DNA from 2 places in the Novosphingobium sp. TCA1 genome. Region 1 is predicted to be linked to the other one. Evidence: predicted binding sites of a transcription regulator. Region 1 holds the regulator's gene; the other holds the start of a gene.
What was found. The regulator LexA, encoded in region 1, represses DNA repair genes until DNA is damaged. The targets are predictions, from matches to a motif close to GTTCCNCNCTTGTTCT.

Region 1 (4,351 bases):
TCGCGCGAAGGGCATGGACTTCCCGGACGGTCATCTGCTGCTGGCAGCCGGAACGCAGATCGGCCCGGCGCAGGCCGGGTTGGCCATCGCCGCCGGGCACAGGCATCTTCCGGTATGCAGGATCCCCCGCCTCACCGTGATCGACAGCGGGGACGAACTTTCCAGCGATCCCGAATTCTGCGCCGAGCATCAGATTCCCGCCAGCAACGGCGCCATGCTCGTGGCGCTGGCACGCAGCCTCCCGGTCGATGCCAAGCGTAATGGACCGATTCCCGACGATATCGAGGCACTCGTCGCGGCCCTGGAAGCGGCATCGGATGCCGACATCATAGTCACCAGCGGCGGAGCGTCGGTGGGGGACCACGATCTCCTGCGTCCGGCCCTGGAGGCGTGGGGCGCCCGGATCGAATTCTGGCGCATCGCGATCAAGCCGGGCAAGCCGCTTCTGATCGCAACACGCAATCGCGGCGCGCGCAGGCAACTTGTCATCGGATTACCCGGCAATCCCGTGTCCAGCCTCGTAACCGCCTACCTTTTCATGCTTCCCGTGCTCCGCGCCCTCCTCGGCGCCGCCGATCCCCTGCCCCGGAAAATCACGATACGCCTCGCCGAGCCGCTGAAACCCGGCGGTGCGCGGCGGGAATTCCTAAGAGCCCGGTGGGATGGCGAAACGGTTCGAGCGCTGTCCCTTCAGGATAGCGGGGCGCTCTCGTCCCTGGCTGCAAGCAATGTTCTGATCGACCGCCCGGCTCACGCCCCCGCTGCCCTTGCCGGAGACGATGTTCAGGTATTCTTGCTCCAAAATGGCGGTATTGCTTGACTATACCCGGTTCGTTGCATAATTGTTCCCTCATTGTTCGCAGGTAAGTCGCTGAAAGGCGAAATGCGCTGACGGACGGCCCGGCGGGCGGAATCAGGTCCAAGTGCCGCAGAACACATGAGGCTAAGCAGATGTTGACGCGCAAGCAGCACGAATTGCTCCGGTTCATCCAGGTCCGGCTTGAGGAAAGCGGCATTTCCCCCAGTTTCGAGGAAATGAAGGAAGCGCTGGACCTCAAGTCCAAGTCGGGTGTCCACAGACTGATCTCGGCGCTCGAAGAACGCGGCTTCATCCGGCGCCTTCCCAACCGCGCCCGCGCGCTGGAGGTTCTTCGCCAGCCCGAAGATGCAAACCCCAAGCCTGCCAAGGCCACGCCCGCGACACCTGCGCGAGAAGCGACTACGCGCGCTCCTGCGGTCGGTGTGCCCGCCAACGACGTCATCGAAATTCCGCTTCATGGCCGGATCGCCGCAGGCGTTCCCATCGAAGCTCTGGAAGGCCAGTCCTCGCTTCCGGTTCCGGCGGCGCTGCTGGGCTCGGGCGATCATTATGCTCTGGAAGTTTCAGGCGATTCCATGGTGGAAGCCGGCATTCTCGATGGCGACTTCGCACTGGTGAAGCGCACCAACACGGCGCGGGACGGCGAGATCATCGTCGCTCTCATCCGCGGTGAGGAAGCCACGCTGAAATACTTGCGCCGCGAAGGCGGAATGATCCGGCTCGATCCGGCGAACGGGGCCTATGAACCCCAGATCTACGGGCCGGACGAAGTGGAGGTTCAGGGCAAACTCGCAGGCTTGCTCCGCCGCTATCACTGATGGGTGTCACTGGGAGGCGCCAGTGTCGTCTCCCTTGCCCAGGACGCCCTTTCCACTTGGTTTGCGAAGGGTCGAAAGGTCCTCGACCGCCACCATCCATGATCGCCTTGTGTTTCGCTCACCGACTTGACCGTCCGGGGTCCGACAGAAATCGCAAGGCCGCCTGTTCGATCCAGCAACCGGCGATCGGCCTTTAGCCATCTTGGCCGACAGGAGCCGGGAAGGCGCCGATCGGCGATAACCACATCTGCACGTGCGCAGGCCTTGGCCAATTGCTCTTCCGGCACGATACTGCGCCCCCGGGCAATCAGAAGATGTGTGACTTTCCCGGGACTGTTCAGGGCGACTGCACAGAAATCCTGATTGCACCGTGTACCGGAACTATTCCGCACCGCTTGCGGTCTCTGCGAAAGACCTGCCGCCTCCATGATGTTCTCCAGGGCATAGTCGCTGGAACTGTCGCGAAGCATGGCGATGCGGCCGTTGCCGGGATCGACCCATGCCACATGACGGCCATCGCCTGAGACCATGATGTCCGGCGCCTGCATCACCAGCAGCACCAGTAGTCCAGCCATGATCGGCAGCAGCCCCCAGAGACGGAATGTGCCGTTCCAAAGCCCAAGCCATAGACCGCCCGCCACGAAGAGCAGGAAGTGCCCTCCGCTCATTCCGGGCGTGACGATCACCGCGCCGGGGCGCGCTGCCACGAATCGGGCAATTTCAAGCAAGGCATCGATGGCGTGGGCAGCGAGCCACCAGACCGGCGCGCCCAATCCCACAATGTCGAGCGCCAGCGCCAGGGCGATCAGCGGCATGATCGCCAGTGTGGTCAACGGAATTGCAACGAGGTTCGCAAAAGCACCATAAAGTCCGGCCCGATGAAAATGGAAGAGGCCGATCGGCATCAGGACGATTTCGATAGCAATCCCGGTTGCGAGAAGCATCGCGAGCGCGCGCAAGCCCTTTGTCGAAACGGCTTCGTCACGGGGGCTCAGCCAGCGCTTCATCGGCTCGGCGCTGCCCAGGGCTACAAGCACCATGACCGCCGCGAAGCTCATCTGAAAGCTCGGGCCGAGGATCGACTCGGGCCAGATCAGCAAGACCAGAAAGGCCGCAACGGCCAGCAGCCGCATAGATAGGGCATCGCGGCCGTGGACGACCGCCAGAAGGACCAGCAAGGCGCCGAGGCAGGACCTTACGGTGGGCACCTGCGATCCGCTCAGTAGCGTATAGCCGATACCCACAAGCGCTCCGGCAATGCCCGCCAGGATCGGAAGCCGAACCCTCAGCGCCAAAGCGGGCGAGAGGGCCAGCAGGCGAAGTACCACGAGATAGGCGAACCCGATCACCGCGCTAACGTGAAGCCCGCTGATGGACAGAAGGTGCGCGAGGCCAGAATCCCGCATGGCCTGGACTTCCACATCGCCGATTGCGCCCATGTCTCCGGTCGTCAGAGCCGTTGCGATGCCCCCCGCCGTCCCGGGCAATCGTTTCGCAATATGATGCGAGAGCGCCATGCGCTGTGCGGTTAGCCAGTCCTGGCCCCCGCCCCGGGACACGATCTCGACCGGCGATGTCACCGATCCCGTGGCGGAAATACCCATGAACCATGCGGCCCTGGCAAAGTCATACCCGCCCGGAAACATCGGCGAAGCCGGAGGCGAAAGCCGTCCGCGAAATCGGATGACCGCGCCGCTGGCCAGTTCGTTGTCGCCCGAAGACAGCGGCAGATTTACGCGCACCTTGATCGGGTTGGCGCTTTCGGGATCGCGCATGGCCAGGGTGAGCCTCAAGCGGTCAAGGGCCGGCTGTTCTTCTATCCCGATGACGCGTGCCGTGAAACTGCCGCTGACCGGGTGTGAAATCGCCGGACGCCCAACGATTTCCGAACGTATCCAGATGGAAAGGAAACCCGCCAGAAACAGTAAAGAAAGGGACAGGACAGCCTGCCTGCTGTAAGGGAAGCGCAGGATGCCGCTGCGCCAGTTCAGTGCTAAAAGTGCAATCGTGACGCATACTACGCAAATGCCTGCCCATGCCTCCGCGGTTAACGATAAAAACCACGCAATTATGCCGATTCCAAAGGCTACCGTCAGCCATGGCCCTCTTGCGAAACCGCAGTTCGAAAGAAAACACTCGACACCGGCCAAACTGCTCGACAAGTGGCTCTGGCTGATCCATGGGCGATGCTGCATTGCAGCGCCTCCGGTGACATCCGGGCGCTCGAAATCAACCGTCGTGGCGGCGTGGCTGGCCATGGCGCGCATAGGACAGGAAGGTTTTTATAATGGCAAGCGGCAGTGCATCGAGCGGAGCGACGGCAAGCAAGACCGTCGTGACGCGCTTTGCCCCCTCGCCCACGGGCTATCTCCATATCGGCGGTGCCCGGACCGCGCTCTTCAACTGGCTGTTCGCCCGTCATCACGGCGGCAAGTACCTGCTCCGCATCGAGGACACCGACCGCGCCCGCTCTACCGAGCCTGCGATCGAGGCGATCTTCGACGGCCTGACCTGGCTGGGCCTGGATGGTGACGAACCCGCGGTGTTCCAGTTCGCCCGCTCCGACCGTCATGCCGAAGTGGCCGCCGAGTTGTTGGCCAAAGGCCATGCCTATCGCTGCTACCTGACGCCCGAGGAACTCGCCGAACGCCGCCAGAAAGCCCAGGAAGAGCGTCGGCCTTTCCGTATCGACAGCGAATGGCGCGATGCGGAT
Region 2 (4,351 bases), on a different contig from region 1:
CGCGGCCCGCCGACGACAACGAGGTCGAGCGAACCCGGCGATGCCTGATGCCGGTTCTCCGCCGGCAGCATGGCGGCAGCGCGCGCGGTCATTTCCTGCTCATCGACAGGCGCCGTGGCATTCGCAAGCGTGACGTCATGGAGCGCGCGGGTAATGTTGTCCTGGAGATCCTCTGGTCCCATGAAGCTGCCGCGGAACAGGCCGCCCTCCCAGGCCTGGACTTCGGCAATGAAGGCCGCTTGTTCAGGCCCGGGCGCAATACCCTCCTGCACGAACGCGAGGACCGGTCTGGTCTCCCGCGCCTCGCGGTATTCCTGGTGCGTTGCGGACAGGGGCGATCCGGGAGGCACGAAGCCGTAACCCTCGCCGAGAATCAGAACGACCATGTCCGATCCGCGCAGGCCCTGAAGACAGGCGATCTGCGGCGAGTGCGGCTGAGCGCCGAAGTCCTCTGCCATGACCGGCTCGTGGCGCAAGGTAGACACCGCGCGGCGGGCAGCCGCCCGCTGGGGCTCGAAGCCGGAAATGAGCGAGCTGATGAAAATCCGCATAAGGCCAGATTAGGGGCGAGCCGCCGATTGTCCACGGGCGAATGGCAACCATCTCGCGGAAATCGCGATCAATCTTCAACGGCCGATGAGCCCAGGCCTCTGCGCTCGGCGGAGGGCGGCATGATCCCGCGGCTCGCCAGGCATACCGCGAACCGGCGCAGCCGCCTCCCGCACCCATAGCGCCAGTCATCGCCAGACCGCCCTCGCTGCGCGGGCCGGGCCGTCGGGTCCGGGAGCCGGTGTTCGATCCCAGGTCAGCCGCGGCGCAGCAGACCCGAGAGATCATACGGTGTCCCCGGCCCGCTCAGAATGCGAACGAGAGCTGGTCGGGATTTACCGCGCGCCGCCGATGCCCGCGCTCGCGGGCGTTGTTCTGATCGACGGTGCCGAAAACGACCTTGATCATGGTCAGCGCGCGCGAGTTGACCGCGCCCGAGGCTTCGAGGCGGCGGACCGCGCGGGCGGGATCGCGATAACCGATGGCCTTGCCGAGTTCCGCTTCAGTGAGGCCGCGATTCCTGCGGGCCGCGGCCAGTTGGGCCCCAGTCATGATGTGCTCCGTCGATGTTCGAAATGGCATCCTCGAGAAGGTCGATCCCCCTCGAAGCGCGCCGGATCCGCTTAACGAGGCGCGAGTCCCGGCTCCAGTAAAAACGCACCCGCCCGCCCCTTTATCAACAGAATACCAACAGCCTTCCGCACAGGCCGAGTCGGTGCGCGACTCGTGGATTGGTGCCGCACACGCCGGCATCGGCATCCTCCTGCGGAAGCGCGCCCTCCTCGACTCACGCCGGCCTGAATCGCGAAGCCGCACGGCCGCGGGAGAGATCCGATAATCGCCGCGAAGAGCCCCGTCAGACCGTCTCGACATCGGGAACCGCGACGCCTTCGAAGTCCCCTGCCAGCCAGCGGCTGATTTCCTGAACGCGGCCGCGCTTTTCCTCGAAAACCCGAAAGCGCTCGAGCACATCGTCGCTCAAAATATTCTCAAGGTTTTCGATGACGACAGCGGTGCCCTGCATGTTGACCGTGGCTGCATTGTTGTTCGTGGTGCCGTAGTCGATATCGACGCCGATCACGCAATTGGCGCCCATGGCGATTGCCTTTTCCACCAGGACCGACCGCGCGGTCGCTTCACCCGAGTTCACCTTGAAGGCCATGCCGGTCGCAACGTTGGTGGCGCCGAACATGTCGGAAAATCCCTGGCTGAGTTCGTTGAAAAATCCGGTGCCGACGGTCACGTTTGCCGTCACCATCGACTTGATCCGGCAGCGGGCCCCTGGAGGAACCTGTGAGATCGTCATCATCGGGAAGTCGACGATGTGATCCTGGACGTATTGCCGGCACTCCTCGCGCTGCGCCTTGGTGCCGATGACCGCACCGCGATACTCGGCATCACCGCATTTCTCGCAGAGATCGGGATAACTGGCATCGGTCACGAAGTTCACGAAGGAGACCTGCCGCGCACTGTACCGGCGATTTGGCGTTTTCAGGAAGCCGCCATCGGAGATCTCGGCATCGCAGTTCGAGCACGTATCGTTCATATTTTTCCCCTTGCTGGACCCGACCCTAACCCTCTCGCCGTGACCGGGCGGTTAAAGCCTCATCTGGAAAATCAACGTCACGCAGATCCCGCTGCTTCAAGCCACCAAGTGTCATCGGCCCCACCAAATGGGCACTTCTGAGCATACCGGACCCGCGCAAATTCTTTATCGTTTTCAGCCCGCTGGTTAGCGGGCAACGACCCGGGAACATCCCGTCAGCCGTCTTGACGCCGCTGATAAACAAACAGAACATAGAGCGAACAAATGAGTCACCCTGATCCGATGCTCCTGACCACCGCCCTTTCATCCCTCTTGCCTGCCGACGCGCTCGCCGCGCTGCGCGCGCAAGTCGCCGCAGCGCAGACCGCGCGCGGCCCGGCCCTGCCGTTCGGGGTACACGAGATCGACGGCGCCCTCGCCGACCGAGGCCTGAGCAGCGGCGCCCTCCACGAAATCGCGGGCGCCAGCGCGGCCTGGAGCGACGATGCCGCAGCCACGCTGTTCACCGCCGGCATCGCCGCGCGCTTTGCAGCAGAGCCCGGGATGACCGTGCTCTGGACGCTGTCGCGCTTCGATCTCTATGCGCCGGGGCTCGAGCAGGTCGGGCTCGGCCCGGATAAAGTGCTCTATGCGCAAGGGGCAAAGGACACCGATGTCCTGGCCATGGCCGAGGACGGCCTGCGCGACGGATCGCTGGCCTGCGTGATCGCCGAAGTCAAAATGGCCGACCAGACCGCGACACGGCGCCTGCAGCTTGCCGCCGGCGACAGCGGGACCCCGATGCTGCTCTACCACCGGCACCGTACCCGCGGGCGGGATCCGCTTGCCCAGCCCTCGGCCGCCATGACGCGCTGGAGCATTGCCGCAGCGCCGTCCCGCCCTCTCGCCCATTCCGGCGTCGGTCGTGGACGTTGGCAGATCGAACTTGTCCGCCAGCGCGGCGGCAATCCCTTCTCCCTTCTTGTCGAGGCCTGCGATGACCAGGGTCGCCTCGCTCTACCTGCCGCACCTGCCGATCGAGCGGCTGCGCCGGGCCGAGCTGCCGCCCGCGCCGCCTGAGACGCGCGCGCCCGCGCGGCATCAGACGGATGCATCCGGATTGCGCCCGGCGCTGCGAGGCGCCCCGCCGATCGACGACGACCCCGGCCCCTGCTCGGTGCCGCGCGGCGGCGGCTGGCGGCCGGGCGCGCGCTGGGCGCAAGGCGCCGTGCCAGCACCCGCAGCGAAGCAGGCCGCCATCGATGCGCTGCCCGCGCATCAGCGCCCGACCATGCGCGAGATGGGCCGGCGGAGCGAGCCTGCCGATCATCCGTTCCGGGCGATGCGCCCGGACGACGGCCCTTCGCGAGCCGGCCGATCCCCGGTCTCGGCCCCGCAAAAGCACATCACCAGCCTGTGGCAGCGGCCGACGGTCCTGATCGAGCGCAGCGGCCAGCGCGAAGTGGTTACCGCAGCCTGCCCACTGGCACGCGAACTCGGCCTCCATCCCGCCATGGCCGCGGCCCAGGCCCGCGCGCTTGTCAGCGATCTCGAGGTCCGCGAGGCAGACCGCGAAGGCGATCAGGCCTGGCTGGATCGCCTCGCGCTTCATGCAGTCCGGCACTGGACTCCGACGGCAAGCGTCTGCGCGCCGGACGGTCTCTGGCTCGACCTCACCGGCACTACCCATCTTTTCGGGGGTGAAGCACGCTTCTGCCGGCGCGCCCTGCGCTTCCTGGAGCGGCTGGGCTTCACCGCCCGGATTGCCATTGCCGCTAGTCCCGGCGCGGCCCACGCCCTCGCCCGCTTTGCGGGCGCGGCGATAACCATCCTGCCCCCCGGCGACGAAGCACAGGCCATCGCGAACCTGCCGCTGGCCGCCTTGCGGCTGCCGGACGAGGTGCTGAACGCGGCAAGCCGTTTCGGGCTCGAGCGGATCGCCGATCTCTATCCGATGCCGCGCGGGCCGCTCGCCAAACGCCTCGGCCTCAAGGCCGTCGAACGTCTCGATCAGGCCTGCGGGCTCGTCGCGGAACCGATCGTGCCGATCGTCCCTTTCGAGACGCCGCGCGCCGAGCGGCGGCTGCTCGAGCCGATCACAACCGCCGAAGCCATCAACCAGGTGGCGGGCGATCTGCTCGGCGATCTCGTGCGCGATCTCGAGGGGCGCCGCCTCGGGCTGCGCAGCGCGGTGCTGACCTGCCGCCGCGTCGACGGCATCGATCAGCGCATCGCGATCGGCACCGCGCGCGCCACCCGGGACGCGAAGCATCTCGC

Region 2: a site for LexA is predicted at 2,342-2,357, ahead of NTCA1_RS18990 (ImuA family protein). Genes of this name have one in related genera too.

What each region holds. Positions count from the first base shown of each region.
Region 1 is NZ_BLJH01000006.1:27,786-32,136, forward strand. Features, by position in the region: gene NTCA1_RS09430 (molybdopterin molybdotransferase MoeA) at 1-820, shown strand, start outside; gene lexA (transcriptional repressor LexA) at 952-1,638, shown strand; gene NTCA1_RS09440 (ComEC/Rec2 family competence protein) at 1,632-3,896, opposite strand; gene gltX (glutamate--tRNA ligase) at 3,926-4,351, shown strand, end outside.
Region 2 is NZ_BLJH01000018.1:109,504-113,854, reverse strand. Features, by position in the region: gene NTCA1_RS19005 (DUF4062 domain-containing protein) at 1-551, opposite strand, end outside; gene NTCA1_RS19000 (hypothetical protein) at 856-1,101, opposite strand; gene NTCA1_RS18995 (heavy metal-binding domain-containing protein) at 1,406-2,095, opposite strand; gene NTCA1_RS18990 (ImuA family protein) at 2,360-3,154, shown strand; gene NTCA1_RS18985 (DUF6504 family protein) at 3,072-4,351, shown strand, end outside.